One region of the Glutamicibacter sp. NPDC055354 genome, then DNA from elsewhere that is predicted to be linked to it. Evidence: riboswitches for the same ligand, from Rfam matches in the RefSeq annotation. Region 1 holds a riboswitch; each other region holds the start of a gene.
What was found. Region 1 has a riboswitch for S-adenosylmethionine ahead of ACWICV_RS08375 (OsmC family protein). Riboswitches for the same ligand answer to the same signal wherever they lie in the genome.
Positions count from the first base shown of each region.

Region 1 (10,025 bases):
GCGTGGCGAAGGCAAGATCATCAACATCTGCTCGGTGCAAACCGACTTGGCCCGCCCCACCATCTCCGCCTATAGTGCGGCCAAGGGAGGCCTGCGCAATCTCACCCGCGCCATGACCGCCGAATGGGCTGGTTCGGGACTGCAAATCAACGGCATCGCACCGGGCTACATCCACACCGAGATGACGCAGAATCTGGTGGATGACGAGAAATTCAACTCCTGGATTCTGGGCCGCACCCCGGCTGCCCGTTGGGGAACTGTCGAGGATCTGGCCGGACCAGCAGTCTGGTTGGCCTCGGATGGATCGAACTACGTGAACGGGCAGACCATTTTCATCGACGGAGGCATGAGCGTTGTCGTCTAATTCCCTCGCCACCAGCACGTTGGCCGTCGTGGCCCATGCAGCCGGTGATTTGCGTATTGAACAAATCGAGCTGGCAGCGCCGCGAGCAGATGAAGCACGCGTTGCCATCGCTTACGGCGGTATTTGCGGATCAGACTTGCATTACTGGAGCCACGGCGCCGCCGGGGAATCGATCCTCAAGGCTCCAATGGTTCTCGGGCATGAAATCGTTGGGACCGTCATGCAGGCCGCCGCTGACGGCAGCGGGCCGGCAGCCGGAACCAAAGTCGCCGTGCACCCGGCAACACCAGGCGAGACCGGGGAACCCTACCCGGCCGACCGCCCGAATCTTTCCCCGGGGTGCACCTATCTGGGCTCGGCCGCCCGCTACCCGCACACCGAGGGCGCATTCGCCCGCGAAGTGAACCTGCCATCACGCATGCTGCGTGAACTACCCGTTGGCCTGTCACTGCGTGATGCCGCACTGGCAGAACCGGCTGCGGTTGCTTGGCATGCGGTGTCGCGCGCCGGTGAAGTCGCCGGCAAGAAGGTGCTGGTTATTGGTGCTGGGCCGATCGGAGCTCTCGCTGTAGCAGTGCTCCAGCGTGCCGGAGCCAAAGAAATCATCGCAGTGGACATGCACGAGAAGCCGTTGGAAATCGCCGGGAAACTCGGTGCCACCTCCACCTTGCGAGCCGATGACCAGGAAGCTCTTGCCCAGGTGGGCGCGGACGTGGTGATCGAGGCCAGCGGCAACTTCTGCGGGTTGGCCTCCGCAGTGCGCGGTGCCGTGCGCGGCGGTCGAGTGGTCATGGTCGGGTTGCTGCCCTCAGGAGAACAGCCGGCGCTTATTTCGCTGGCTATTACCCGCGAGCTGGAACTGGTTGGTTCCTTCCGCTTCAACGACGAAATCGACCAGGTGCTTGCTGCCCTGGCCGACGGGTCGCTGCAGGTTTCCGAGGCGGTAACCCACGAGTTCCCGGTGGCCGATTCGCTTGAAGCCTTTGAAACGGCGAAGGATTCGGGGCGCTCGGGCAAGGTCTTGCTGAACTTCCTGGGGGAATAAACAAGCGTAAAAAATCCCACGGTTCCGCTTCTGGATCATTTGGAACCGGAGCCGTGGGCACTGTTCAAGCCGGGTCATAGCCTAGTACTGGGTTTTACCCGCGAACCATCAATGACGCCGCGGCAGCACGAGCCGAAGAAAACCCGTCTGAGCTGGATGGCCGTCCCGTCTCTGGCCAATGTATTCTCGCTTGCCAGCATATGACTCGCGAACGGGCAAGATTCGAAGAAGGTTCCGAAACTGTCCAAAACGGTTCTGAGCGCGATTCTGATGCGCGTTCCGGGGATAAGCCAAGGCATCCAAAGTTCTTTGATAGAGGTCTTCTTCGGGACTAGTCCCCGGCCGCATCCGAAATCATCACCACTGGAACTAGTGGGTTTTGGGCGGTTGGCTTCGTGCCGATCTCGCTGCCGCATGGGAGCGTCTTGGAGATGGCTCGGCTGATGCAGCGCTCGCGGTAAACCCGTCAGAGTACTGCGCAGCCGGTTGGCTGTAACCGCAAAATAGTTCGGTCGTCGGGCAGAATACTAGCTTGATATACGGATTCAAGTTCAGCTCAAGGCTTGAGGCCATATTCCCGGCAGGTCACAGCCGAACTCCTGCCTGCCCAGCAGCACAAAAACAGTTCGGGTCTCATGCTCTGGTCAGGGAAGAAAGTGCTCACAGTCTAGGCCGTCTTATTTCACGGTCCGCCGAGCGCTAGAGACATAGGGCGTTGTGGCATATCCCTTTTTGGAGGCTCGAACTTTCAACGAGATCTTGGTTTTGCGATCCTTGGGGGTGAGCGTATAGCTCGATTTGGTGGCACCCTTGATCTTGTTGCCATTGCGCAACCACTGGTAGCTGAGCTTGCTGCCTGCCGTCCACCCGCTGGTTTGGGCCGACAAGGTTCGTCCGGCCTTAAGAGTTCCTGAGGTCTTTACCTTGCCCTTAGTCAACGTGCCATAACCAATACGCTTGGAGTCGCTGGTGATCGAAGTATTCTTGAAACCGGGTTTGCTAGCCGATACCTTGACACTGACCTTTGTTGACCGATCCGCTGGAATTAGCCGGTAGGTGCTCTGGGTAGCGGATTTGATCTTCTGACCATTACGCAACCACTGGTACTTCAGCTTGGAGCCCTGGGTTCCTCCGGAGTGGATGGATTTCAGGGTCTTGCCCACCTTTGGTGTTCCGGTAACCTTGATGTCGCCTTTGGCAAGAGTACCCGCGGCAACAGACTTACCGGCGCTGGTGGCAACCAGTGAGGTGTAGCCTTCACGAGTGGCAGAAACTTTCACCGACAACTTGGCGGCTCGATCGGCGACGGTAGCCGTGTACGTTGATTTAGTGGCCTTGAAAATGACCCTTCCGTTGCGCAGCCACTGGTAGCTTAGCTTGGTGCCGTCGTATCGACCGGTGACATTCGCCTTGAGTCTCTTTCCAACCTTCGCCGTTCCGCCCAGCTCAACCCTGATCTTCGGCAACGCTGCCTTGCGCACCAGCACTGGAGCCGAAACAGCGGAGAAAGTCGGGGTGGCATTGGGCCAAAAAGCAGTGGTCCGGACCGAGATCTTCGCACCAACATCAGCCGGTGTGAGCTTGAGATTCGGGAATACGGCCATCGGAATGGCCGTTCCGTTTCGGAACCATTGGAACTGGAAGTCTTGCGGGCTACCAGACCACGTGCCGGTGTTGACAGTGAGTTCACTGTCGGTCACTGTGCTGCCAACGATCACGGGCGGTCCAGTTTGCCATGTTCCGGGGCCAATAACTGCGCTCGTCTCGGGGGTACTAAGTGCTTGATAGCCGTCGGGAAGTTCATAGTTCAATACTGCCCGGAGCGGGACGCCTTCGCCCCCAGGGAAGGGGCTGAAGGATGCATCAACGATGTTCAGCTCGGCAACGGAATGCACCTGAACCTCGGACCAGGGCAACTCGAAGGGTAGCTCGGGATTAGGCGTAAATATTGCCTGCGTCCGTGTTCCAACGGCCGGCGGTGCACTGAACGTCACTGACCCCAGATCGACGATTTGATTTTGAATGTAGCCGCTGAAGCTGCGGCGGGTGAGTTGTTTGCCGTCAGGCCAGGTTGCCGTAGCTAGAAGCTCGAGGTTGCCGCCACCCCACTGGGGAAGCACCGCAATAGTTTTCGTTGTGCCCACGAGCTGTGGAGCCGAATCGCTGTCAAGATTCCACTGAAATTGGAGGCTAGCTCCGGGGGCCGAGATTGATGCAGCCAGATTCTGGCCTACGGTCCGGTCTCCGGTAATAATGGGCTCGTTATCGATGGGATGCCGCGGGTCGTCAACTTGGAATGTTGGAGCCGCTACGTCAGTGTAATTTCCTCGCGCGTCGGGAACCACCATCGAGCTTGAATTGTCATAGTGACCGTACGGGGCGTTGTCCAAGATCCTAAACTGGAGCTGGTAGCTGGTAACGCCATTAGCGTCGGTGCTCAGGCTTCCCGGAATGATGTTGCCGCCGTGAAGTTTTTCGCTGGTCACTTCAGACCATAATGGCAAAGTCTGTGGCGACCAGTTTATGTATTCCGATTCTGAGAGGGGATTCTCGTCGGTGAATCGTACCGTATACGTTCCGGTTTCACCCGGCATTAGTACCGGTTTGTCGATGGTGACGTCGATAATTTCTGGTGGCTGAGAGTCGTCGATGTCCGTTGTGACGGCACCGGCCGCAGCAGGGGGCAACGCAAGTACTGCCGCAAGTGCCGCCGACATGATGGTTCTACCAGCAATTTGCATCAGTGATTCCTCTGCGCTTATACCCAAGATGAGGTAATGATGATAGCGAATTCTACCCATCAATGCACAATGAGTCGAGAGGCTGAACTACTAGTCAGAGGCGGGCTTTCCAATCTGAACATATTGCCTGTCCAGGGGATATCACTGATCGCGCAAATTATGTTTAGGCGGCGGGAAACACCGTGCCGTCAGACGCGTATCGCCACCGGCGTCATGGTGAGCGGTGGCGATACGCCTCTATAAAATTAGTTTGAACCTGCGATGCTCACAGCGGTATTGACCGGTACCGGATTGGCGAAGAGGTCCAGCACCGGGCAATGGGCATCCACTGCCTGGCGCAGTTCTTCATAGCGTTCGGCCGATTCCGGGCCGGTGATCTGGATGTCCAGATCCACCGACGAGAATCCCGGGCGGATGGACTTGTCAATGCCGAACAGGCCACGGACATCTAGGTGGCCATTGGCCACAATCTTTACCTCGTCCACCTGGATGCCGAGGTTCTGCGCGTACAAGCGGTAGACCACAACCTGGCAGGAGATGAGCGCTCCGAGCGCGTATTCCACGGGGCTTGCGGCCAGGTCGCTGCCACCCAGGGCAGCTGGCTCGTCGACCTGGAAGGTGTGCTTGCCCGAGACAATGTTGCTGGCTACTGAATCGAAGCCTTCGCCCTCGACGGTGAAAGTCAATTGGGCACTTTGCGGGGCAGCCGAAATTCGTTCGCCCCAGCCCTTGCCTGCTTCCTGCAGGCGCTGTGCGCGGTCTTCGGATACGGTTGGGGCAGATGCTGCATTAGTCATGGGGAATTGATCCCCTTTCTGGCGCAAGGGGCGCCATCGCTTACGCATCTTGGCTGTCAAGATGCGTCGAATCTTCACCTGGGGCACCCCGCACAATGACGCAGGAGGGTTGCCGTCCATTCAGCCAGGGCTCAAAGAGTGGAACTCGTGATTCAGTGATTAATTTCTATCGGTTGCAGGGCCCGCGGGTAAAGGGCAGAAGTAACTTTTCGTCACCGGGCATCTTGCTTTCCGGCTCGCTAAGATGGAATCTAGCTCTCGGGCGCCCACTGCACGAACAATGAACGGCGAGTATGGAATTCCAGCTGACACTTTCTGCGGCCCAGACCTTGGTGACCGAATCCGAATACAACCTGGGCCAGTTCCTGTGTGATTCCGGAAAAGTGCAGATCGCCAACCGGGTAATGCAACCGGGATCTACCCGCATCTCCGGTGTGGTGCTGCGCGAATCGGTGATGGCCCAATTGGAAATCACCGAGGGCAATATCAGCTTCACCAGCTTCTGCGGGAAGCATCCGGGGGTTCAGTCCTGTGAAGATGTCGCCGCCTTGCTCATCGAGGTCACCACCGAAGAAGACCAGGGCTTCTTCGTCTCCGACTCCGGGGTGGATCCCCACGCATGGAAACGCAATAGCAAGCCGCAGTGGGAACGTACCCTTGACCGTCTGCTTCCAGTCATTTCCGATGAGCCGCTGGCTGTCGAAGAACCGCTGGGATTGATCCTGAAAGTGGTCAGCGAACCCCGTTATGGCGGCGAGGACGCGCTGACCTTGCAGGCACGCCCGGCCCGCCAGGGAACCAAGAGCCCCTGGATCCAAACCGGGATCAGCTGGCGCAATGTTGCTTTTGATGCGCGGTTCTCCAAGAAGCAGCGTCGTGCGGTCGTTGAACTGGACCGGTTGCGTGAACACGTTGAACAAGATACTTATCGCCATTCGTGGGATCCCAAGGAGTGGATCTCCTTGATGGATCTTCCAGGCCAGGACCTGCTGGATGCGTTCGAAGCCCTGCGTGAAGCTGGAGTGCAGATCGTCAACGGTGGTTCTACGGCCAAGGCCCCGGTGGAGTTCAGCGAGCAACCAGCCATGGCACACGTGGATGTGCGTCGCGGTGAACATGGCCTGAGCATGGAAGGGAAGCTGCGCGGGCCGAGCGAAGAGCACGTCTACCTCTTGCCCATAGGCACGCCGCCGACCTTGTTGACTTACGCGTCCAGCCCCTTGCCGAAGGCCAGGGAAATCGGTTTGGCCCGGTTCGCTGAACCGGTCACGAAGGAACTGGCCACATTTATTGAATCCGGTGCGCAATCCATCCCGCAGGAAGGCGTTGAGCTTTTCGAGCGCCAGCACCTGGATCGATTGCGCCTGATGGCACCGTTGAAGAGCGAGGATGACAGCTACAGCATCCCTGTTCCAGCACGCCCCAGCCTCAAGCTGTCCCTGGAGAGCATCCGAACTCCGCTGACCGTGAGCTATTCCTGGGAGTACGCCTCCGCGGGCCCCCGCCAGTATGCCGTGGAAAAGGAAATTGCTGCTTCGGTGCAGGACAAGCTCGGCGCGCAGGCTTCCTTGGGGCAACTGACCTCTTCAGGAATCTTCCCGCCGAAGGAATTCAGCACCTCCGAATCCATCGATTTCTTGGTCTACGCATTGCCGCTCTTGGCAGAGCATCCTGATGTGGTCGTTGAAGAGCAGAACAGGCTGCCGAAGTACCGGATCAGCCACGCGCCGGCCGCTGTCAGTGTCGAAGCCGGCGAAAGCACGGGGGACTGGTTCGACTTGTCTGTGGAAGTGCTCCTGGACGAGACCAAGGTCCCGTTCCCACTGCTGCTGGAGGCCTTGACCAAGCAAGATGAGTATCTCGTCCTCGATGACCTTACGGTGATCCCGATTGATGGTGCAGATTTCACGCAGCTGCGCCAGCTGATATCAGAGGCCGGGGAGCTGGGCACGGTGCAGGGCGATACGATCCGCATCCATAAGTTGAGCATCGACTGGTGGCAAGAACTGGTGGATCTGGGCATTATCGAAGCCCAGCACAACCAGTGGCTGCAGACCATGAAGGCGCTGCAAAGCGGTGAAGAAATGCAGCCGGTCCAGCTAGCGGAAACGTTCAACGCTGAACTGCGCCCGTATCAGGGCCACGGCCTATCCTGGCTCAACTTCTTGCGTACCCATGATCTCGGTGGCGTCCTTGCCGACGATATGGGTCTGGGCAAGACCGTCCAGCTGCTGGCTTGCCTTGAACAAGCGCGCGTCGAGGATCCTGCACAGAAATTCCTGGTGCTGGCTCCTACCTCGGTGGTGGGTAACTGGATCAATGAGGCGCAGCGATTTGCGCCGCAGATGAGCGTCACCGGCATTACTTCAACAGCTAGAAAGAGCGGCCAAAGCATGGCTGCGCAGATCGGTGATGCCCAGCTGGTAGTTACCAGCTACACGATCTTCCGCCTGGCCTATGAGGATTTCGAAGCAGCCGGCTTCAACGTCATGATCATGGACGAGGCCCAGCAGCTGAAGAACCATGCCTCCAAAGGCTATAAGCAGGCCCGGCAGCTGCCAGTGCCGTGCAAATTCGTGGTCACTGGCACACCCATGGAAAACAACCTGATGGAACTGTGGGCGTTGGTCTCACTGGCTGCACCGGGCCTGTTGGGCGGTGCGAAGTCCTTCAAGGACAACTACCAGAAACCAATTGCCGACGGAGACCAGGAGCGCTTGGAGCGCCTGAAGAGCCGTCTGCGTCCGTTCGTGCTGCGCCGTACCAAGGAACAGGTCGTTCCAGAGCTGCCGGCGAAGACCGAACAGGTGCTGGAAGTCGAACTGGAGCCGGGGCACCGCAAAGCCTATGACCGCCGCTTCCAGCGCGTGCGGCAAGAAGTCCTGGGCCTGGTTGACGACGTTGATTCGAATCGCTTCCAGATTCTCCAATCGCTGACCTTGCTGCGCCAGCTGGCCTTGGATCCGTCCCTGGTAGGGGAGGGCGATGCCCCGAGCGCGAAGCTTGAAATGCTGCGCGAACTCATGGGGGACGCGGTTTCTGAAGGGCATAAGATTCTGGTCTTTAGCCAATTCACCAGTTTCTTGGCCAAGGCACGCGACGTCGCTGAAGAGCTGGGCATTGAGCACGGATACCTTGATGGGTCCACCACTGGCCCTAGGCGCAAGGAACTGATTGACGGTTTCGGCGAGGGAGATTTCCCGGTCTTCTTCATCTCGCTGAAGTCCGGCGGCTTCGGCATTAACCTCACTTCCGCCGACTACTGCATCTTGCTGGACCCATGGTGGAACCCGCAGGCCGAAGCCCAGGCTATTGACCGGGCCCACCGCATTGGGCAAACTCGTCCGGTCTATGTGTATCGCTTGGTGGCAAAGGACACCATCGAATCCAAGGTGCTCGCGCTGCAGGCCAAGAAGACGCAGCTGTTCAATGATGTCCTGGGAGAGACTGCCCAAGCCGCGCAGAGTGCGGCGTTAAGCGCCGATGATTTCCTGGCGCTGATGGAGTGAGCCTAAAAAGCTGAAGCCTTGGAAACCAGAAGGTCTCCAAGGCTTCAGCTGAAGATCGGGAACTAGAGAATCTGTTCAAAGCTGTCGTTGAGGCGGTGCAGGAGATCTCCAAAATTCTTCAGTTCGGCGGCTTCCCATTCCTTGAGCTGGCGGCGCAGTTCCTCACGCAGCGTGTTACCGCTGGAGCGCCACTTCTCCTTGGCGATTTCTGTTGCCGAGACCAGCTGGGCCCGGCCATCGGAAGGATCCTGGGTGCGGGTGACAAGTTCCAGAGACTCGAGGTGCTGCACGAGGCGGGAAATAGTCGCCTTGTCCAGACGCAGTTTTTCTGCGAGTGCTCCCTGTTGCTGGGCTTCATCACGGATGACCACTGCAAGCAAGCGGTACCCCGGATCCTGCAGGTCCGGGTGGATGATCTTGGCGCGACGGATCAGCATCTGGCGGGCGCGCAATAAGATGGCGGTGAATTCTTCTTCGACCGTCTGCATCAGTTCTTCTTCTTGCATACAAACCATTCTAAAGATTAATGGTCAATAAGTCTGATATTGGAAACCGCAGCCGTTCGAAGCCGAAGTGTTGAACGTACTGCGAATCCCCAGCTGAGCGTAATTAATGGCTTGGAAAAGACTGGCCAGGCAACGCCTGATGCCTGCAAAGCCGTACAGTTCCACTTCTCCGGCGCAGCTTAGGAACGACTTGCCAATTGCATTTGTGATTAGAGAAGCAATAGATTTCCGCCGCCGCTAAGAAGCAGAGCAAGAAAGCCATGGCCTCCGTTGCCGCTGGCGTTGGACCCAACGTGGTGCGGCGAATCTGTCCGCACTGTCCACGGGCCTCTTGGAGAGCATTGAGGGTCTTGCATGAATTGGATATCGGGATTCATGAAAATAAAGCTTGACGCTTCAACTAATGGTTGGTAGTTTTTAATCATGAATCATCTATCCGATACCCCTCCCGTCTTGTTCCTTAGCCATGGTGCACCGCCACTCGCCGACGACCAGCGCTGGACCCAGGAGCTGGCTAGCTGGTCCGGCACTTTCGAGAAGCCGAAAGATATTCTGATGATCTCCGCGCACTGGGAAAATGCGCCGGTGACGCTGAGTGCTACCCAGCAGAAGAACGAATTGGTCTACGACTTCTGGGGCTTCGACCAGAAGTACTACGACGTTCGCTACGATGCGCCAATGGCGCCCGGGCTGGCCAATGAAGTCGAACGGCTGACCTCGGCCTATGGCCATCACGTGGAGCGCGACGAGACGCGTGGACTGGACCATGGCGCCTACGTGCCGCTGAAGGAAATGTTCCCGGATGCGGATGTACCTGTGGTGCAGATGTCCATGCCAACACTGGATCCTGCAGGACTCTTTGATCTGGGCAAGAGCTTGGCACCCTTGCGCGAGCGGGGAACCTTGATCGTTGGCTCCGGATTCACCACCCACAACTTGCGCTGGTTCAACCCAGCCGGCGGGCCGGATTCGGCGCCGCCATCGGCCTCCAGCGAGTTCGACCACTGGGCTGAGGAGGCGATGGTCCGCGGGGATGTGGACTCGATCCTCGACTTCCTGCACA
Region 1 is NZ_JBSHMB010000001.1:1,792,245-1,802,269, reverse strand. It holds gene ACWICV_RS08390 (SDR family oxidoreductase) at 1-364, shown strand, start outside; gene ACWICV_RS08385 (L-idonate 5-dehydrogenase) at 354-1,409, shown strand; gene ACWICV_RS08380 (hypothetical protein) at 2,087-4,150, opposite strand; gene ACWICV_RS08375 (OsmC family protein) at 4,396-4,947, opposite strand; SAM riboswitch class IV at 4,979-5,100, opposite strand; gene ACWICV_RS08370 (DEAD/DEAH box helicase) at 5,241-8,456, shown strand; gene ACWICV_RS08365 (MarR family winged helix-turn-helix transcriptional regulator) at 8,519-8,962, opposite strand; gene ACWICV_RS08360 (dioxygenase family protein) at 9,386-10,025, shown strand, end outside.

Region 2 (10,025 bases), on a different contig from region 1:
CGCGTGCTGCGACGGCAGGTCAGGCGGTAGCCAGGCTGCGGTGCTGGATGCTGTCGGCCTCGGAAGCCTTCGCGGCTGCGGCCAGCCCGCGTTCCAGATCGGCAATCAGGTCCTCGGGCTCCTCGATGCCCACCGAGAGGCGGACCAAGTTCGCTGGAATCTCCAGCGGTGTGCCGATCAGCGAAGCGTGGGTCATTTCGCGCGGATAGCAGACCAGGGATTCAACCCCACCCAGGGACACCGAGAGCTGGAAGTATTCCATGGACTCGGCGAAGGCGCGGGCTGCCGCTTCATCGGAGAGCTGCAGTGAGAGGATCCCGCCGAAACCGCGCTGCTGGCGCTTGGCGAGCTCGTGGCCCGGATGGCTTTCCAGCCCGGGATAGTAGACGCGGGCGACCTCGGGACGGTCATCGAGCCAGCGGGCCAGAGTGGTTGCGGTGGCGCAGTGGCGTTCCATGCGCAGGCCCAGGGTCTTCAGCCCGCGGGCGGCCAGGTAGGAATCCTGCGGACCGGAGACCGCTCCCCCGGCGAACTGCTGGTAGCCGACGGCTTCGGCCAACGATTGGCCGCGGTGCAGGTAGTCTGCCACGATGACCGCCCCGCCGAGAACGTCGGAGTGCCCCCCAATGTACTTGGTGGTCGAGTGCACCACCGCGTGCGCTCCGAAGTCAAGCGGCCGCTGCAGGTACGGGGTGGCGAAGGTGTTGTCCACGACCAGCAGGGCGCCGTGTTCGCGGGCGATGGCCGCCCAGCCGGCCAGGTCGGCGATGCCCAGCAGCGGGTTGGATGGGGTTTCCACCCAGAGCAGCGCGGTGTTCGGGCGCATCGCGGCGCGCACCGCATCCAGATTGGTGATGTCCACCGCCGAAGAGGTGATCCCCCATTTGCCGTGCAGCTTCGAGATCAGCCGGTTGGTGCCGCCGTAGCCGTCGGCACCCAGCACGATGTGGTCGCCTGGCGCCAGTACCGCGCGCAGCAGCGCGTCTTCGGCGGCGATGCCCGAGGCGAAGGCGAATCCGGCGGTCCCGCCTTCCAGTGCGGTGAGCTGCTCTTGGAATCCGTCGCGGGTGGGGTTCGAGCCGCGGGAGTATTCATGCCCGGAACGCAGCACGTTGATGCCGTCCTGGATGAAGGTGCTGGTCTGGTAGATCGGGGGCACGACCGCCCCGGTGTGCGGATCCTTGTGCTGGCCGGCGTGCACGGCCAGGGTGTTGAAGCCGCTCATGCGAAGCTCACTTCCTTGGTGTCGGCGGTGGTTGCGGCCAGCGCGAGATCCAGCGATTGGGTGATGTCTGCCAGCAGGTCGGCTGGGTCTTCCAGTCCCACCGACAGGCGCAGGGTCGAGGTGTTCAGCCCGGCGGCTGCCAGCTGCGCCTCGGAGAGCCGGCAGTGCGTCATGGTGGCCGGGTGGGCGACCATGGTGCGGGTATCGCCCACATTCGCGGCCAGGCTGATCAGCTTGAGCCCGTCAATGACCGGGGAAACCAGGGATGGGTGGGCCAGCTCGATGGCCAGCACGCAGCCGGTGCCCTTCGGCGCCAGCGCCCGGGCCAGCTCGTGGCTGGGGTGCTCGGGCAGCGCGGGGTGGTGGATGGCGGCAATGCCCGGATACTCGGCAAGCGCGTCGATCAGCCGGGCGACGCTGCGCTGCACGTGGGCCGCGCGCACCGGCAGGGTCTCGATGCCTGCAAGGATGCCCTGGGCGCTGGCCGGTGCGAGGGTCGGGCCCAGATCGTGCAGGAACTTGGAACGAACCAGCATCGCGTAGGCCGCCGGCCCGTGGCGTTCAAGCAGCGAAGCGCCATTCAGCCGCACCCGCGGCGCGGCGATCTGCGGCCAGCGGGAGGAATCGGAGAAATCGAAGGTTCCCGAATCCACCACTATCCCGCCGAGCACCGAGCCGTGCCCGGCCAGAGCCTTGGTGGCCGAGTGCACCACGATGTCCGCTCCGAGTTCCAGCGGGCGCACGTTCAGCGGGGTGGCCAGGGTGTTGTCCACCACCACCGGGATGTTGCGCTCGTGCGCGATGGCCGCAATGGCCGGGATGTCGGCCACGGTGCACAGCGGGTTGGAGACCGATTCTAAGAAGAACGCCCGGGTGTCCTCCTCAATGGCAGCGGCCCAGGCGGCCGGATCGGCTTGGTCGACAAAGCTGACGCGGATCCCGAAGTCGGCGAAGGTGTCGGTGAACAAATCCACGGTGCCGCCGTAGAGCGAGGAGGAAGCCACAATGTGCTTGGGTCCCTGGGTCAGGGCCAGCAGGGACAGGGCCACGGCAGCCTGCCCGGTGGCGGTGGCCACCGCGTGGGCCCCGCCTTCCAGGGCGGCCACGCGCTGTTCGAGAATCGCAACGGTGGGGTTGCCGGTGCGCGAGTAGGTGAAGCCGGCCTGGCGCAGGGCGAACTTCTCCACCGCTTCGGCGTGCGATGCGAATTGGTAGGCCGCGGAATTGTGCAGTGGCGGCAGCATCGGGCGGAAGTCTCCGCTCGGGCGGTACCCTGCGTGCACCGCGTCGGTTTCCTGGCTCATGGCTCCTCCTCGATTCTCTGCGAGGGAGTGCACCGATTGGCATCGTGCGGCGGCACGAAGCTACGCAAAAACGCGTTCGGAACTGCTCCATCGTTCCTGGCGGTAGCACCTTTCGGTTTCCCGATGGTTGCTGCGGCGTCTCCGAGCCAGATCTCTCAGCCGCTCTTGATGGGTTGTTCTTCCATGGTTGGCTATCCGCCGCAAACGGTGCAAGCGGTATCCGGCGCCCGGCTTCATACAAGGCCGCCAGGCTTCATATGACTTCTCGTTGTCATGATGACGCGGTGGCCGGCAGCACTTTATGACGCGACCTTTTGAGATGAATCGGCGTGATGCAGGGGTTTTGCTGGAAGTTTGTGACGATGTGCCGGTGCTCGATGACCGGGGGTTACGCTGCTGGCGGCTCAGCCGAGCACTTCTACCCCGAAGCTGGCGACCACCGTTCGCACTTCTTGCAGGTAGCGCTGGGCCTGGTCGGTGAGCGGGATAGCGGCGTGGTCGATCCAGCCGATTTCGATGCGCTCCTCGATGGCCAGCGGGATGGCCACGATGGAGGGATCCAGCTCGTCGCTGATGATGCCGGTGGAGATCGTGTACCCGCCCAAGCCGATCATGAGGTTGAAGATGGTGGCGCGGTCCGAGACCTGGATTTCGCGTTGGCTGGAGCGCGTGGAGAGCACCTCCTCGGCGAAGTAGAAGGAATTATTCGCGCCCTGGTCGAAGGTCAGCCGGGGCAGGTCTTCGAGGTCTTCGAGCGTGACCTGGGTTCGGGTGGCCAGCGGGTTGCTGCGCGAGATGAAGATGTGCGGATCAGCCAGGAACAGCGGGTGGAAGACCAGCCGGGATTCGCGCAGCAGCTTGTCGATGACCTTTCGGTTGAAGTCGTTGCGGTACAGGATCCCGATGTCGCTGCGCAGCGTGCGCACGTCCTCGATGATCTGCTCGGTGCGGGTCTCGCGCAGCGAAAACTGGTATTCCTCGGCCCCGCTGGCCTGCACCATCCGAACAAAAGCATCCACCGAAAACGAGTAGTGCTGGGTGGAGACGCCCAGCAGCCGCCGGGCGGAGGGGCGGCCGAGATAGCGATGTTCAAGAAGCTCCACCTGCTCGAGGACCTGCCGGGCGTAGCCGAGGAATTCGGCGCCTTCGGCGGTGAGCGTTACTCCCCTGGCCGAACGCATCAGCAAGGTGCGCCCCACCCGTGATTCAAGCTCCTTCATCGCTGAGGACATGCTGGGCTGTGCGACGTAAATCAGGTCGGCGGCAGCCGAAATCGACCCCTCGGAGGCCACCGCCACGAAATAGCGAAGTTGCTGCAGCGTCAAACCATTTGTTCCCTGAACCATAGCCAGAGTCTATATGAATCCATAGTTATATCGAGTTACCCGATATCAAGAATCACCCTGCATGATTGACGCATCGACTTCCCCTCGGCCCACCACGGCCCCCAAAGAAACAGATTGGCCATCATGGCAGACGCGTTGACCTTCAGCATTAGCACCACTAAATTCGACGAGAATTACACCCCGTCAGCAAATTCGCGCACCACCACGAACTTCGCCAATTTGGCGCGTGGAGAGCGCCGCGCAGAGAACCTGAACAATGCTCTAACAATGATCAACCGCCGCTTCAATTCCTTGGCTCACTGGGACAATCCCCAAGGAGACCGATATGCGCTGGAATTGGAAATCATTTCTGCCAACGTGCATTTCACTGCCGATAATAACGACCAGAAATTTCCCCTTTTAGAAGTCCTTGAAACCACGATCGTGGATAAACTCCTAGGCACTCGAACCCAGGGAATAGTCGGCAATAATTTTTCGTCGTACGTCCGCGACTATGACTTCAGTGTGGTGCTTCCTGCGCAGAGTCGTGGCGCCGGCACCCCAGTTCTTCCCGAAGATTTTGGCGATCTCCACGGGCAACTTTTCCAGCACTTCCTTAACTCGCAGGCCTATGGTCAGCGTTTTGAGCAGCTACCGGTGATCTGCATCAGCGTCTCGACTTCCAAGACCTATTTCCGCACCGGCAACAGCCACCCAGTGCTCGGTTTGGAATACCAGCAGGACGAAAATTCATTGACCGATGCGTACTTCGGGAAAATGGGCTTGAGCGTCCGCTACTTCATGCCGCCAGGTGCCGTGGCACCGCTGGCGTTCTACTTCCGCGGTGACCTGCTCAACGACTACACCAATCTGCAGCTGATCAGCCTGATCAGCACCATGGAGACCTTCCAGAAGATCTACCGCCCGGAAATCTACAATGCCAACTCGGGAGCGCCTGCCGTGTACCACCCGAGTCTCGGCGCCCAGGACTTCTCCCCTACCCGCGTTTTTTATGACCGCGAAGAACGAACCCAGCTAGGCAAGACCCAAGGGAAGTTCGCCGAAGAGCATTTCATTATTCCGAATCGCGAACTGCTCGATCAGTGGTCTTCCTCCTACCCGACTCCTGTCGCCTGATATTCCGAAAGATTCTTCTATGACTTCCCCGCTTATCCCCACGTCTATTGTCGGCAGTCTGCCCAAACCTTCATGGCTTGCCGAGCCTGAAAAACTTTGGTCCCCCTGGAAGCTTGAAAGCGCGCAAGTGCGCGAGGGCCAGCAAGATGCCATGCGCGCAGCAGTGCTTGAACAGACCCAGCGCGGCATCGACATCATTTCCGACGGCGAGCAGTCGCGCCAGCACTTTGTCACCACATTCATCGAGCACCTGAGCGGTGTCGACTTCGAGAAGCGCGAGACCGTGCGCATCCGCAACCGCTATGATGCCAGTGTCCCCACCGTGGTCGGTGCCGTTGAACGTGAAAAGCCGGTATTCGTTCAGGACGCGCAGTTCCTGCGCACGCTGACCGACCGTCAGATCAAGTGGACCCTGCCTGGCCCGATGACCATGGTTGATACGTTGTACGATGCACACTACCGCAGCCGCGAGAAGCTGGCCTGGGAGTTTGCGACCATCCTGAACCAGGAAGCTCGCGAACTGGAAGCCTCTGGAGTGGACGTCATCCAGTTCGATGAGCCTGCCTTCAACGTCTTTTTCGATGAGGTGGCCGACTGGGGCATCGCAGCTTTGGAGCGTGCCTGCCAGGGACTTAAAGCCGAGACCGTAGTCCACATCTGTTTTGGCTACGGCATCAAGGCGAACAATGATTGGAAAGCCACCCTCGGCGCTCAGTGGCGCCACTATGAGAAGTCCTTCCCACTGTTGCAGGCTTCCTCCATCGATACCGTTTCGCTGGAATCCCACCATTCGAATGTCCCGCTGGAGGTCGTCGAATTGGTCCGCGGCAAGCGAGTGATGCTCGGAGCTATCGACGTGGCCAATGACGCTGTGGAGACAGCGGACGAAGTAGCGCAGACTCTGCGCAATGCACTGGAATTTGTGGATGCGGACAAGCTGATCGCCAGCACCAACTGCGGCATGGCTCCATTCCGTCGCGATGTTGCCCTGGCCAAGCTCAGCGCGCTCAGCGCAGGGGCTGGCATCCTGCGCGAGGAGCTTGTTGGTGCCCGCGTCTGAAGTGACAGAATCGGCGACACCATCGTTGCCCGCAGATGATTTCAAAGCAATCTTCCGCGGGCATCCCGGTGGCGTCAGCCTGATAACCGCCGATGCCGGCGACGGACCAGTTGCCCTCACGGCAACGTCCGTGGCTTCGATCAGCGTTGATCCGCCATTGCTCGTCTTCTCGATTTCTGCGCTGTCCTCGGCGGCCAAAGTGCTCACCCGCGCAACATCTCTTGTCGTTCACAGCTTGGATGCACATGACATCGAGGTGGCTAAATTGGGAGCAACCAGTGGGATCGATCGCTTCGCACAGAAGCAAACGTGGTCAAGGCTGAGCACCGGCGAACCGGTATTTGATGGCGTCCGGGCCTGGGTTCGTTGCGCGGTCATCGAGCGGGTTCAGGCAGGAACATCCACAGTTTTTGTCGCGCGCGCCTTTGAGTCGCACGTTGACCGCGATAGCGAACCCGGTCAACCCGGCAATGGACTGGTTTACCATAATCGCGCCTGGCACCGCTTGGATGAAAACTCGCAGGTAACCAGTTGAAGCTGTCCGGCCGCTGCCCCTTGGGACACCGGTCGAACAGCCTCAGACTGCACTGACGGTCTTGTGCTGCAGCGAGTTAGTGCTTGGCGGACTTCCTGCGTCCACGGGCCACAAATACCGCACCAGCGAGGGCCATGAGAAGTCCTAGCCCTGCAGCGGCGAAGCCGTCAAAACCGGTGTTTGCCAGTTCTGGCGCGGTGGAACCGGCAGCCTTCGTGATGGACTGTTTCTCGACTGCAGGAGCCTTGCTAATTTCACCTGCTGGCTTGATTTCGGCGGCAGCCGTTGGAGACTTATCTTCGGATGGAGTTGTTTCCTCTTCGATTTCTGGATCTCCCGAACCTTCGCCTTCAGTCTCCGGCTGGATGCCGAAGTACATTTCAAGGTAATACGCTCGCAGTTCGGGGTCGTTAGCAAAAACCTCTTCGAGGAATGCTTGGATCTCCGCGGCGTCTTCATCGCTTTCAATGCCTTCCATCATGAAAGGCAGAATCAAGTCAATCAGCTCGAGCCCGTTGTCGGATTGGAAATATTCTTCCCACTGGGCTTTGTCCCAGTCGAAACTTTCCTCAGGAATAAGCTCGTTAATGGACTGCCAGAAAGCCAGCTCTTCATCAGAAAGGTCGAATTCTTCGTACCAGATGATATCTTCAGCAAGCAATTCATCAAGAAGTCGGTTCATCTCCTGCCCGGCTTCGGTCTGATCGAAAGCTTCCCACTGGGCTTCGTCCCAGTCCTCACTACTTTCGGGCATCAGCGCGTCAATTTGGGCCCAGCGAGGGTCTTCGCCTTGGACGGCAACGTCCGATGATGTTTCGGTGGCCTTGACCGACTCAACAACTTCAGCAGTGAGCTCAGGTGTAGCTTCAGGTTCTGACGAAGCAGCTGATTCCGTCACCGCGGGTTTTGATTCTTCGGCCACATCGGAAACAGCAGTTGGAGCAGCCGAGGACTCGGTTGCGGGGTCAATGGCAGGTTCCGACGTTTCTGTCTCATTGGATTCGTCGGCATCGAGCATCGTCTCTGGCTCAGCTGGAAGGATGCTTTCCTCGGATTCAACGACGTCCGCTACGGGAGACTGCGACGCAACTGGCTCCGCCTGCGCGTCCGCTGACGTTGACGATTCCACTGGCGTTGAGATGACCTCATCCGAAATCACTTCTGCATTTGCTGCCGGGCCGCTAAGCACCAATCCCGTGATCAGTGCCGTCGACATTGCCGCCGCGCCTAATTTGGTTTTCAATTATCCTGCTTCAAAGAGTGCGAATCGGCGCAAGAACCTCACAACAGAATAAAATAGCAATGATTGCTAAAGTCGCTCTGTCCTGCGCCGATGAATTGATGATTAGGCTAAATCTAGCTCATTGCCCGAAGATTCACCAAGAAATTTTTTCACGTAAAACTCGTTGCCTGCGAGCCTGAGGAACCTCATTAAACGAGGTTATGAATTAAGCTCAATTCCGCTAATGATTCTTTGGTATACCTGTATTCGAATTTTCTGAACAGCAGAAGTGCTCGTTGATCTCACGCAAAGTGCCTGGAATTCACCTTCGAACTAAACTGTCCCCTCTCATTCATATACTGAAAAGCAATATTCAGAAAGAGGGAGAGAATGGCCACCCGAAAGACTCAGGACACCGCGTTCAATCAACAACAGTCAGCTCCCACAGTCACGGTCTATCAGAATCCCGATCATGTCAGCGGCATACTTCAGCAGATTTATCGAGCCCCGCTGGTAAAAGAGGATACGACTGAAGGCGGCGGAACCAATACCGCAACGGAGACAACCACTGTTGACGGTTCGGCGGAAGGCACAGGAAACATCGGTTGGCTCGGGTCGAAATTGGGTCTCACTGCGAGAATGTCCGCAGGTGAAGAGGTTATCGAGGCACAGGCCTCGACTCAGAACCGCCGCTCAGTCTGGGAATACACCCAGGCATACTATCTGCATGTCGTTCGCGAGTCGTTGCGTCATTTCGGGTTGCTTCACACGGTCGCAACTCTGTCCGACGCGGAGACTCTGAAAGTTGGTGATCTCGTTGAATACACTACTGAGTTCAAGCCAGATCAGATGTCAGCGTTCCTTGATGTACTTTCGCCAGAACTCATAGCATCCGTCGTTCGCTTCCAAGCAAAGCAGAAGGCGCTGAAAGCTTTTGAGAAGTGGGGCGACTTCGATGCGCAGCAGGCCTACTTCGCCGAAACTGGATTCCGGGCCGATGCCCAGGCCGAGTTTGCGGCATCCGTAACCAGGGCGATTCGGAAGGACTTCCGTAGCGATGGAACACGTGAGTTCTTTGGCAATCTCGGCTCGGAGAACTACCAAGTCACGGCGATAACTATGTGCGATGCTGCCTATTTCACCGTCGAGGACACCGATCGGATCCTCGACGGGCGCTTTACTGTTTTGGGCAAGGTCGCGGAGTCAGTCGAACACGACCGTCCCACCCTTGAGCGTAACAAGCTCCTCAGCTCTGTTCCTGTTGAAAGCTTTGAAACACTGGTGGACGAACTGATGGAGCAGGCGGATCAAGGTCTCAAGAAAGCGAAGATCACTGGAGCAATGGCCTTCGACCTTGGCCTCTCTGCGCGCATCGACGGGGCTTCGTTCAAAGTGATCCCGATAGCGATCTACGTGTAATCTATTCCTCCTTAACTACCCATCCGAAAACAAAAAGGGGACTCTCATGATAGAAAATCTCAACCGCGATCAGACTTTCGCGTTGATCTCTGAAATGAATTCAACTCGCAATCTATTGGCCTACGGGATACGGGCGATGCGAACCGCAGCGTTCGTCGAAACCACACGAGATCCCATCTTCACCATGCTTTCCATCGGCGTGGAAAAGCTATACAAGCTGACGTTGGGGCTAGTCGACCTGGAACGCGATGGCAAATGGCCAACAAAGGCGCAGATGAAATCGCACGGGCACAACCTCGTAGACATGCATGATGCCGTCTTCGACGAACTCAGGAAACTAACAGCGGATAAGTCCGAATATGTTCGTGGTCTGCTCTCCTCAGTTGAGGACGATTTCGTAGTCAAGCCTTTGATCGCGGCGCTGGGCAGATACGGGCAAAGTGGTCGCTTTTACTATCTGGATGTTCTTGGGGACTCGCCGCAGGTGTGGGAAAGTCCCGAAGAACACTGGCAGCGCATCGAAGACGCCGTGATGCTCGAACCGGAGATCAAGGACTTATTCAATGAGGCCATGAATTCCGTATCGGACAATGAACTGTGGGATTCCTTCCATCGTTCGCTCCATGAACGAATCGCACTTTCCATCGAACGCCTGTGGGAAATGATCGCCGTTGCCGGCAGGAACCACGCGCTCGGCGAGTCGGGGACGCAGTTCGGGTTCGAAGTTCATCCTCGTTCCGTCGGTCGCCAGTAAGGCACCGGCAGCAGCAGAGACCGACGTTGGAAAGAGCGAAAGTT
Region 2 is NZ_JBSHMB010000002.1:164,986-175,010, reverse strand. It holds gene ACWICV_RS11025 (cystathionine gamma-synthase) at 20-1,225, opposite strand; gene ACWICV_RS11020 (O-acetylhomoserine aminocarboxypropyltransferase/cysteine synthase family protein) at 1,222-2,529, opposite strand; SAM riboswitch class I at 2,614-2,704, opposite strand; gene ACWICV_RS11015 (LysR family transcriptional regulator) at 2,934-3,875, opposite strand; gene ACWICV_RS11010 (DUF1852 domain-containing protein) at 3,999-4,991, shown strand; gene ACWICV_RS11005 (methionine synthase) at 5,011-6,051, shown strand; gene ACWICV_RS11000 (flavin reductase family protein) at 6,035-6,586, shown strand; gene ACWICV_RS10995 (LPXTG cell wall anchor domain-containing protein) at 6,663-7,604, opposite strand; gene ACWICV_RS10990 (DUF6414 family protein) at 8,199-9,227, shown strand; gene ACWICV_RS10985 (hypothetical protein) at 9,274-9,981, shown strand.
Region 2: linked by a shared signal. The riboswitch ahead of ACWICV_RS11020 (O-acetylhomoserine aminocarboxypropyltransferase/cysteine synthase family protein) and the one ahead of ACWICV_RS08375 (OsmC family protein) in region 1 are both predicted to bind S-adenosylmethionine.

Region 3 (10,025 bases), on a different contig from region 1:
TTTTCGGCCTGTTGCAAGAGCAGGGCGATGGCCCATCCGGTCAGGCCGGCGAAGAACAGGTAGGCGAAGGCCAGATCCCAACGCTGCGCCTGCTGCATCAGCGTGATCTGGCGTCCAATGCCTGGCGCCTGGGAGATCACTTCAACGCCCACCGCCACCAGGATGGCGATGGCCGAGGAAATGCGCACACCGGTCGCGATCAGCGGCAGGGCAGAAGGCAGCAGGACCTTGGTGAAGCGCAGCATCGGCGGGATGCGGAAGACGGCGACGGTGTCGGCAACCGCGGCTTCCTGGCGGCGGGCACCGTAGATGGTCTGGATCAGCACTGGCCACAGGCAGGACAGCGCGACGACGACGATTTCCATCATGGTGTTCGAGCCGAGCAGCATGATCACGACTGGCATCAGGGCCAGTACCGGGAACGAACGGCCGAAATCGATCAGAATCGAGGTGGAGTTGTCGAGGAAGCGAACTGATCCAATGACCAGGCCCAGGACGACACCCACGACTGAAGCAATGAGCCAGCCGGTGAGGGCTGCGAGCAGGGTTTTGCCTAGCCCGCCCCAGAAGGCCGCTTGGCCCAGGGCTTCGGCGATGGCAGAGAAGATCTTTTCCACGCCGGGGAGCATGGAGGGCATGGTTCCTGAGGCGATCACCAGTTGCCAGATGCCCAGCAGGGCGGCGATGGCCACGATGCGCAGGGTCCAGAGCAGACCCGGTGAAATCGTTGACTCTTTCATGGGAATCCTTGAGTAAGCAGTTGCAAGCTAGGGGTGCTGGTGGCGCCAGCGCAGGGGATGGCGCCACCGGTTGGGCGAAGCGGAAGTGGGCTACTTGGCGTCTGCCGAAGCCCGGGTAGGGGCTTCGTCCCAGAGCACATCTTCGACGATGACCTTGTTCTCGACCAGGCCGAAGTGGACCATGGCATCGATGCCGGATTGGGCTTCAGCCACGTTGAAGGTGACGTCCGCCGGGACGAAGGTCTTGGGCGCATCGGCTACATCGATCTGGTTGGCTTCGGCGTGGACCTTGCGGACTTCCTCCAGATTGGCCGGGTCCGAGTAGAACTTCACGGCATCCTGCATAGCTGCGTCGAACTTCTTGGCGGTCTCGCCATTCTGCTCCAGCCACTGCTTCTGCACGGTCCAAACGGTTACCGGCATGCTGGACTGGAATTCCTGTACCGGGTTGGAGATGGTCTGGTAGCCCTTCTCCGACATCTGGTGGTAGAAGGAGTCGGCAGGTACTACTGCATCCACGGTGCCTTGTTCCAGGGCCGCTTCCATGCCCGCGTAGGGAACAGCAACTTCCGTGACTTCCTTTTCCTTCACGCCGGCCGCTTCCAATGCCTGGAGCACGGGGATGTCGCCACCGGACTTCACACCAACTACGCCAATGGTCTTGCCCTTCAGGTCTGCCAGTTCCTTGACCCCGGAATCCTTGGCCACCATGACGCCGGAGTTGTCGGCTTCCGGGTCGACCATGCCGTTGCCGCCAATGACCTGGATCGGAACACCTTGGGAGAAGGAGGTGGCAACGTTGATCCACGAGCCGATGGCAACGTTCACGTCACCGGAGACCACCTGGGCCAGCAGCGCGGCGGGGTCGGCGCCATTGACCAATTCAACGTCTAGGCCCTGGTCCTCGAAGTAGCCCTTCTCTTCAGCGATGCGTGCGGTTTCGAACTGGATCGGAGCAATGGCGACGCGCAGCTTCACCGGGCCGTCGGCGCTGGCCTCCTCGCTGGATCCGCACGCGGCCAGGGTGCCGATTGCGAGGGCAGAGACTGCGAGGCCGGAGAAGGCCTTCCGTGCAAAACGTCGTTTCGTGACCATGGGGATCTCCTTGAAAGCTTGGTGCCTAGGCGAAGGCTGCGAGTTGTCGACCGGGGTCGGCTCCCGGAAGAAGAAGTACATTGAGCATCAAAATGTATTCCTTGAATCACAATATATCTTTAGTATGATTGTGTGGCAAGACTCACATTCAAAATGATGCCAACGACGAAGCGCGCCGGGCAGACCAGGAGATACATTCCATGACAGCAACAGATCTTTCCGCCGTTCCGCTGGCTCAGCAGCTTCGCGCCGCTTTGGCGGCCACGCCCCTTCCGCTGGTGATCAATGGCCAGGAGGTCGCTGGCTCGGGGGAAAAGCTGCCGGTAACCGATCCCTCCACTGGCCAGCTGCTGACCGAGACGACGGCTGCCACCGCAGCGGACATCGACCGCGCAGTAGCTGCCGCCCGTGCAGCGTTCGAGTCCGGGCCCTGGGCAGAAATGACCCCGGCAGCACGCCAGCGGTCGCTGCACCGCTTCGCTGACGCATTGGAAGCGAACCTCGATGAATTGGCTACCCTGGAGTCCCTGAACTGCGGGAAGCCCTTCAACATCGCCCGCTTTGGCGAGCTGCCCGCGGGCATCGAGACCTTGCGCTACTTCGCCGGCTGGGCCACCAAGCTCAACGGCGAAACCCGCGATATTTCCCTGCCAGGAACCTGGCACGCCTATACCCAGCGCCAAGCCTTGGGCGTGGCCGCACTGATCGTGCCATGGAATGTCCCCTTCACCATTGCGCTGTCCAAGGTGGCTCCGGCGCTGGCGTCCGGCTGCACCGTCGTGCTCAAGCCCGCGGAGCTGACCCCGCTGACCGCCGTGCGCATGGCGCAGATTGCGCTTGAAGCAGGCATCCCGGCCGGTGTGCTGAACGTGGTCCAGGGCTTGGGGCCGGTGGCTGGCCAAGCGCTCGCCGACCATCCGGATGTTGACAAGCTCTCCTTCACCGGATCCACCGCGGTAGGCAAGAAGCTGCTGGCGTCGGCAGCGGGCAATCTCAAGCGGCTGAGCCTTGAGCTGGGCGGCAAATCCCCGGTGGTGATCTATCCCGACGCGGATCTGGACAAGGCCATTCCGGCCGCGGCCATGAGCATCTTCGGCAACTCCGGCCAGGTCTGCGCGGCAGGGTCGCGACTGTATGTCCACGAAGACATCGCAGACCAGGTCATCGAAGGCATCGCCGGATTCGCGAAGAACCTCAAGCTGGGCGCTGGCCTGGCAGAAGGAACCCAGCTGGGCCCGCTGATCTCCCAGGTGCAGCGCGAGCGCGTGCTGGGGTACATCGAGGCGGGCATCGCTGATGGCGCGGAACTCGTTGCCGGTGGCTTGGCCGAAGGCGGAAAAGGATTCTTCGTGCAGCCGACCGTGCTGAAAAATGTCAGTCCGGACATGTCCATCGCCAAGGATGAGATCTTCGGGCCGGTTCTCTCGGTGAGCACCTTCGGCGACGAGGATTCGCTGGCTGAGGTGCTGCGCCGGGCCAACGACACCGACTACGGCCTCAATTCGGTGATCTTCACCCAGGACATTTCCCGCGCGTTGACCTTCGCCAAGAAAATCCAGGCCGGCAACGTCAGGGTGAATACCGGTGCCGGCATGGATGCGAACATGCCGTTCGGCGGATTCAAGCAGTCGGGGTGGGGCGCGGAAAATGGCCGTGAAGGCATCGAGGCCTACACCTCGCTGAAGTCGGTCACCGTCAAGCTCGACTAGCGGCAATGTTCTAATCCGGGACTGCTTTGCGCAGTCCCGGGCCGATAGGATGAGCTCATGAGCGAAAAGGAGCAACCCCGGCTGGCTAGCGCGTTGGCGCAGAAAGTCGTCGACACGATTGCGCCGACCATCAACCGCAATGTGAACATCATGAATGCTCACGGAGTCATCATTGCTTCTACGGATGCTGCGCGTATCGGTACCCACCACGACGGCAGCGCAGAGGCGATCCGCCGCAACAACATCATCCGTGTCAACCAGGCCGACGGCTCGGCCGGAACCCAGCCCGGGGTCAATGTGCCGCTGGTGCTGAACGACCAGCTCTGCGGCGTTGTGGGCGTGACCGGAGCTCCCCACGAGGTGGAACCGCTGGCCGGCCTGATTGCATTGACCGTTCAATTGCTCTTCGCCCAGGAACGCGAGCACTCTCGCAGCGCGCGGCGCGAGACCGAAGCCCGCGACATTATCTCTGCGTTGATCGCCGGTCGCGTTGCGCCTGAAGTGATCGACCGCTCGCTCGCAGCGCATGGTTTGCGCGGGCCGAAATGCATTGAAGCTTGGCTGCCCCGAAGCGTGGGGGATCCGTCGCTCGAAGAGCCGGCGAAGGATCATCACCGCACGTCATGGATTAGCCTTTCCGGCGCGTACTGGAGGCTTTGCGCTGCCAGCGAGCCAGCTTTCGCTCCCGAGCGCATGGGCCAGGAACGTTTCCTGGTCTCCGCGCCTGTCGAAAAGGCCGAGGATCTCATGGCCGAAACCGAAGTGCTGCGCGTATTGGTGGGCTATCCGGCACTCGTGCCATCCCACGCGCGGCGCCGCATGTGGAGCCGGGAAATTGCTGTGGCTATCGCCCGCACCCCAGCCCGCAGCTTGGACCATGCAGCTGCTCCAGCGATGCAGCTCAATGAGGAACAAGCCAGAACCCTGCTGGTCGTTGCGACAGCTGCTTCGATGAGCCAAGCGGCCACGGATCTGCATATTCACCGCAATACCTTGGTGCAAAGACTTGAGCGGATAAGCCAGGTCAGCGGCGTCGATATTCGGCGGTCCAGCGAATCCCTGAAACTCCAGCATTCCATCTACGCGAGAGTGGCCTTGGGCCAGCTGCATGTTTTCTAGGCCCTGGAAACTAGGGGAGCTGGCGCCGGGGCTGGGAAGGGTGGGATGTTTGCACACATTGGCTCTTTCGAACCCAGGCAAATATGGTCGTGTGCCCATAGGTATTCGGGGTCACTTTTCCTAGTATTGGCAGGATGATCGATCTTTGCGCCCGAAACCGGGGTGGCACGGTGGCGTCTAGCCCAACGGGCAAAGCCTTGAGCGGCTTTGCCGATAGGGCTGGTCCACCCGTTGAGCCATTGCGGGCTGGACGCAGAGAACTACCGATATTGGCAAAGGAGCCAACCCGCCGTGTACGAACTGCTTGTTCTGCTGATCCTTGTTGTGGCCATCGTGATGGTCACAGCACGCCTGAAGATCAGCCCATTCCTCGCCCTCGTTGGCGCCGCTATCCTGGCGGCCTTCGCCTACCGGATTCCGCTGGCCGACGTGGCTTCGACGGTCACCACGGCTTTCGGCAGCACCATGGGAAATATCGGACTGGTGATCCTGTTCGGAACGATGATCGGTGTCATCCTGGAGAAATCCGGCGCCGCGATCTCCATGGCAGATGCGCTGATCAAGGTCCTCGGTACCCGGTTCCCCAACCTCACGCTATCGATTATCGGCTACATCGTTTCCATTCCGGTCTTCTGCGACTCGGGATACGTGGTGCTCAACTCGCTGCGCAAAGCCATCACCCTGCGTACCGGGGTCTCCGGGCTGGCAACTTCCATCGCCCTGATGACCGGCCTGTACGCGACCCACACCATGGTGCCTCCAACTCCGGGCCCGCTGGCCGCGGCCGAAAGCATCGGCATTGCCGATAACCTGGGCTTGATCATCGCAGTCGGATTGCCCGTTGCGGCCATCTCGGCACTTGCTGGCTTGGCCTACGCCAGCCGCTTCAACAAGTCCCAATGGACCCCGTTGCCAAGCGACGACCACAATGACATCTCCGAACTCGACTATGAGCAGCTGCGTGCAAGCTTCGGAAAATTGCCCAGCCCGGCGCTGGCCTTCATGCCGATCCTGGTTCCGCTGGTGCTGATCTGTGTCGCATCCATTGCGAAGCTGCCCTCGCACCCGATGGGCGAAGGCACTGCCCTGGAAATCCTTTCCTTCTTGGGGACGCCGGTTATTGCGCTGATCTTCGGCTTGATCTCCTCGACTTTCCTTTTGAGCGGTGGCAGCAAGCTGGCGGTCTTCAATGAGCAGATGAACGAAGCTGTACGCACCGCTGCTCCGATCTTGCTGATCACCGGTGCCGGCGCCGGCTTCGGCGCGGTCCTGGCCGCGTCGGATCTGACCACGATTCTTTCGGATTCACTCAGCGGACTGGGCTTGGGCCTGGCTGTGCCATTCCTGATCGCCGCTGCGCTGAAGTCCGCCCAGGGCTCGTCCACCGTCTCTATGGTGACCACTTCCGCGCTGGTCGCTCCGATGCTCGGCTCCCTGGGATTGGGTTCGGAGCTGGGCATGGTGCTATCCGTATTGGCAGTAGGCGCCGGTGCGATGGTTGTCTCGCACGCCAACGACTCCTACTTCTGGGTCGTCTCGCAGCTCAGCCGCATTCCGGTGATCACCGCCTACAAGACCCTGAGCGTGGCTACCGCCATCCAGGGCACCGCGGGGTTCCTGACTGTACTGGTCCTGGGAGCCGTACTGCTTTAGCAGCACGGCTTCCAAGAAAGCAACGGATCGCGCCATCGGCAGATGGCGCGATCCGTTGCTTTAAGCAGTGCTGGATTAGCCCAGGCCTGCCGCCGGGAAGCTCCGCACGGCCTTATTCGCTGTGGCAGTCGAGATCACCAGCAACGCGATGGCGGCCAGGTAGCCGGCTCCGGTCGCGGCGAAGGAGAAACCGAATTGGCCCAGCAGGCAGAGAACTGCTGCGCTGGCCAATGCCGCCCAACCGGCCCAGGAAGCCGCGGCAAGCAGGGGCGCAGCCTGCTGATGCCCGGCGAGCCAGGCCCCATCGCTGGCCAAGGTGTGGCGCGTCTTGATGCCGATCGCCGCATTGCGAGCGAGCTTCCGGTCCCGTGCCATTGGGGCGAGGAACGCTGCGACCAGCGTTATGCTCAGCAACCCGAACATGAAGGCAATCACGCCTGCTGGATCCACTTGCCGCCTCTTCTGCCGATTGATCTTGAATGGCCATTCTATGCGGTCGCATGGAAGTGCCCTGATCCACGCTGTGTTCCCAATCGATGCCTAGGGGAACGCCTTTGAAATCCAGTTCCAGCATGCCAATTGCGTCATGCGAAGGTCATATGACGTCTTATCCGCCCGTTTTCCGGCAGGGCGAAGGCGCGAAGATGACGTATTTTGTCCTGCTGTTCCTCCGCATGACAGCGCCCTTCCCGAGGACCTGCCAGCAATGCTTGACTCGGAGCACAACCCATCCAGAGCGGCTGAGAGGCCTGGCTCCGAGACGCCGCAGCAAGCCTGCACTCCGCAGGTAGTGCTAACGCCAGGTTCGATGGATCCGCAGATTTTCTGCATCCTTCGGAATCCATAGCCCAAGAGGAGAACGAAGATGACTGTACTGGATACCCAATTGCCGCGCGTGCCCTACACCGGCACTGCTGATGAAGCTGAACTGGCTCATTGGCGCGACGTCGCCCAGCAAGTAGCTGACAAGCTGGCGGCTGACGCGCTCGAACGCGACCGAAAGAACGCCCAGCCTTTCGCCGAAGTGCAGCTGCTGCGCGAAGCCGGGTTGCTCAATCTCTTAGTGCCTGCAGAATTCGGCGGAGCCGGAGCCCATTGGGAAACGGCCTTCGAAGTTGTCCGCATACTGGCCGCAGCTGATGGATCCATCTCGCAGTTGCTGGCTTACCACTACATCAACCAGTCCGGCATTGCGTTCTATGCCCCGGCAGAAGCCCAAGGGGCATGGTGGCAGCGCACCGTGGAAGGTGGCTGGCTCTGGGGCGATTCGGTGAATCCAGTGGATCCGGATTTGACGCTGAGCGCCGAAGGGGACGGCTACCGACTGCATGGAGCCAAGCGATTCTCCACGGGTTCCGGTGTTGGCGAGGTCATCGTCATCAACGCGCTGGTCCAGGGCGGAGAATACGACGGGCAGATTCTCGCGTTGGTTCTGCCACGCGATATCGATGGCTTGGAAATCGTTGACGACTGGGACTACCTGGGACAGCGGCTGAGCGCGTCGAATTCCTTGAAGTTCCACAACGTGCGGCTCGAAGCAGGGGACTTGCTGGGATTCGTCACCGATGAACCGGTCTCCACCCTGCTTACCCCCGGTATCCAGTTGGCCTTCGCCAACTTCTACCTGGGCATCGCCCAGGGAGCACTGGAGCGCGGCAAGCAGATCTTGCTGGGCCGCAAGAACGCCTGGCTGTTCTCGCAGGCAGAGACCTACTCGCAGGACCCGATCTTCCAGCGCACCGTCGGAGAGCTCAAAGCCCGCACTGCAGCAGTGGCGGCGCTGACCGAGAAGCTGGGCCGGAAATTCGATGCCCTGCTCTCGAAGGCCGGGGAAGTCACCCAGCCCGAACGAGCGGCGTTGGCCGTGGAAATTGCTGAAGCCAAGGTGGTCTCCACTGAGGTGGGAGTGGATGTGGCGAACCGGATCTTCGAGGTGACCGGTTCATCTTCGACTGCGAACTCGGTGGGTCTGGACCTGTACTGGCGCAATGTGCGCACCCATTCGCTGCACGACCCAGTGGACTACAAGAAGATCGAGGTCGGCGCCTACTTCCTGCGCGGAGAGTCCCAGCCGCTCTCGCTGTACACCTAAGAAAACTTCTCCCGGATTGGACTGAACGATGACTGTACTTGCAACTGGCAATCGACTCGCAGGCCTCAAAAACCGCTTCGCACCGCTCTTCGCGCGCATTGCGCAGGGTGCAGCTGAACGCGACCGCACCGGCGAATTGCCCTACCAGCAGGTCGCGGACCTGGCCGCTGCTGGCTTTGGCGCGGTTCGGGTCCCGGAATCGCACGGGGGTGCCGGTGCTACGCTGCCCGAACTCTTCGAGCTCTTCGTGGATCTCGCGGCGGCGGATTCCAATATTGCCCAAGCACTGCGCGCGCACTTCGCCTTCGTCGAGGACCGTCTGGTTGCGGCCCCCGGCCCGGGGCGCGACAAGTGGCTGGCCCGCTTCGTGGCGGGAGAACTGGTGGGTAACTCCTGGACCGAGGTCGGCACCGTCAAGGTCGGGGACGTGATCACCAAGGTCACCCCGGACGGCGAGGGCGGATTCAAGATCAACGGCACCAAGTACTACTCCACCGGCTCGATCTTCGCCGACTGGCTCGATACCTACGCAGAGCGCACCGACACCGGAAAGCGCGTGATCGCCGCAGTCAACCGCCACCAGCCCGGCGTCGAGCTGGCCGATGACTGGGATGGCTTCGGCCAGCGCACCACGGGTACCGGCACCTCCACCTTCACCGATGCGATTGTCGCCGAAGAAGACCTCATCGACTTCGATACGCGTTTCAAGTACCAGACAGCTTTCTACCAGCAGGTGCTGCTCGCTGTTCTGGCCGGCTCCGCCAAAGCAGCCGAGCGCGACTTCGCCGCCGAGCTGAAGGCGCGCAAGCGGACCTTCAGCCATGCCGCGGCCAATCTGGCGGCCGAAGACCCGCAGCTGCTGCAGGTGATCGGCGAGGTCTCCGCGGCGGCCTTCGCTGCCGCGGCAACGGTGGAACGAGTGTCGACGGCATTGCAGGGAGCCTATGAAACTGCGCAGGCGCTGCACACCGGCGAGGTGACCGGGGAAGAGGACGAAGCAGCCAACGATGCGGCAGAGCTGGCCAGTGCCCAGGCGCAGGTGGTGCTCACGCCATTGGTCCTCAACGCGATCACCCACGCTTTTGATGCGCTGGCCGCCAGCGCCACGAGCGTTACCAAGAACCTGGACCGGCACTGGCGCAATGCCCGTACCGCCGGCAACCACAACCCCTGGGTGTTCAAGGCGCGGTTGATTGGCGACCTGGCGGTCAATGGCACCGAGCTTCCGCGCGTGTGGGCGATTGGTGCATCAAAGTAGATTCCATGGTCTTGCGAGCCCAGCATCCTTTGCCGGTGCTGGGCTCGTGGTCGTCGGCCCGGGGCAATTGATCGACCATCGTTCCAGTCGCCTGACGGATAGCTGCCGGCCTTGGCCCTAGCGCACCTGGGTAACCGTGCCACTTGCGATATGGAAGATATCCAAGTCGCGGGGCACGAAGAGGCCGCCAGAGAACTGTTTCGAAGCCCGCTGCCAAACTTCCATTCCAGATCCAGCGGGAACCAAATGATGCAGCGCCAAGTTCCGTGCTCCAGCCCGCTGGGCGATTCGACCTGCGTCTTCTGCGGTGGTGTGCGCGCGCCGATGATGTCCCATGCTCGCTTCCAGTTCGGAGGATG
Region 3 is NZ_JBSHMB010000003.1:55,397-65,421, reverse strand. It holds gene ACWICV_RS13605 (ABC transporter permease) at 1-740, opposite strand, end outside; gene ACWICV_RS13600 (ABC transporter substrate-binding protein) at 831-1,835, opposite strand; gene ACWICV_RS13595 (aldehyde dehydrogenase family protein) at 2,036-3,544, shown strand; gene ACWICV_RS13590 (CdaR family transcriptional regulator) at 3,602-4,663, shown strand; gene ACWICV_RS13585 (GntP family permease) at 4,955-6,316, shown strand; gene ACWICV_RS13580 (hypothetical protein) at 6,392-6,766, opposite strand; SAM riboswitch class I at 7,041-7,131, shown strand; gene ACWICV_RS13575 (acyl-CoA dehydrogenase family protein) at 7,182-8,408, shown strand; gene ACWICV_RS13570 (acyl-CoA dehydrogenase family protein) at 8,437-9,666, shown strand; gene ACWICV_RS13565 (MBL fold metallo-hydrolase) at 9,784-10,025, opposite strand, start outside.
Region 3: linked by a shared signal. The riboswitch ahead of ACWICV_RS13575 (acyl-CoA dehydrogenase family protein) and the one ahead of ACWICV_RS08375 (OsmC family protein) in region 1 are both predicted to bind S-adenosylmethionine.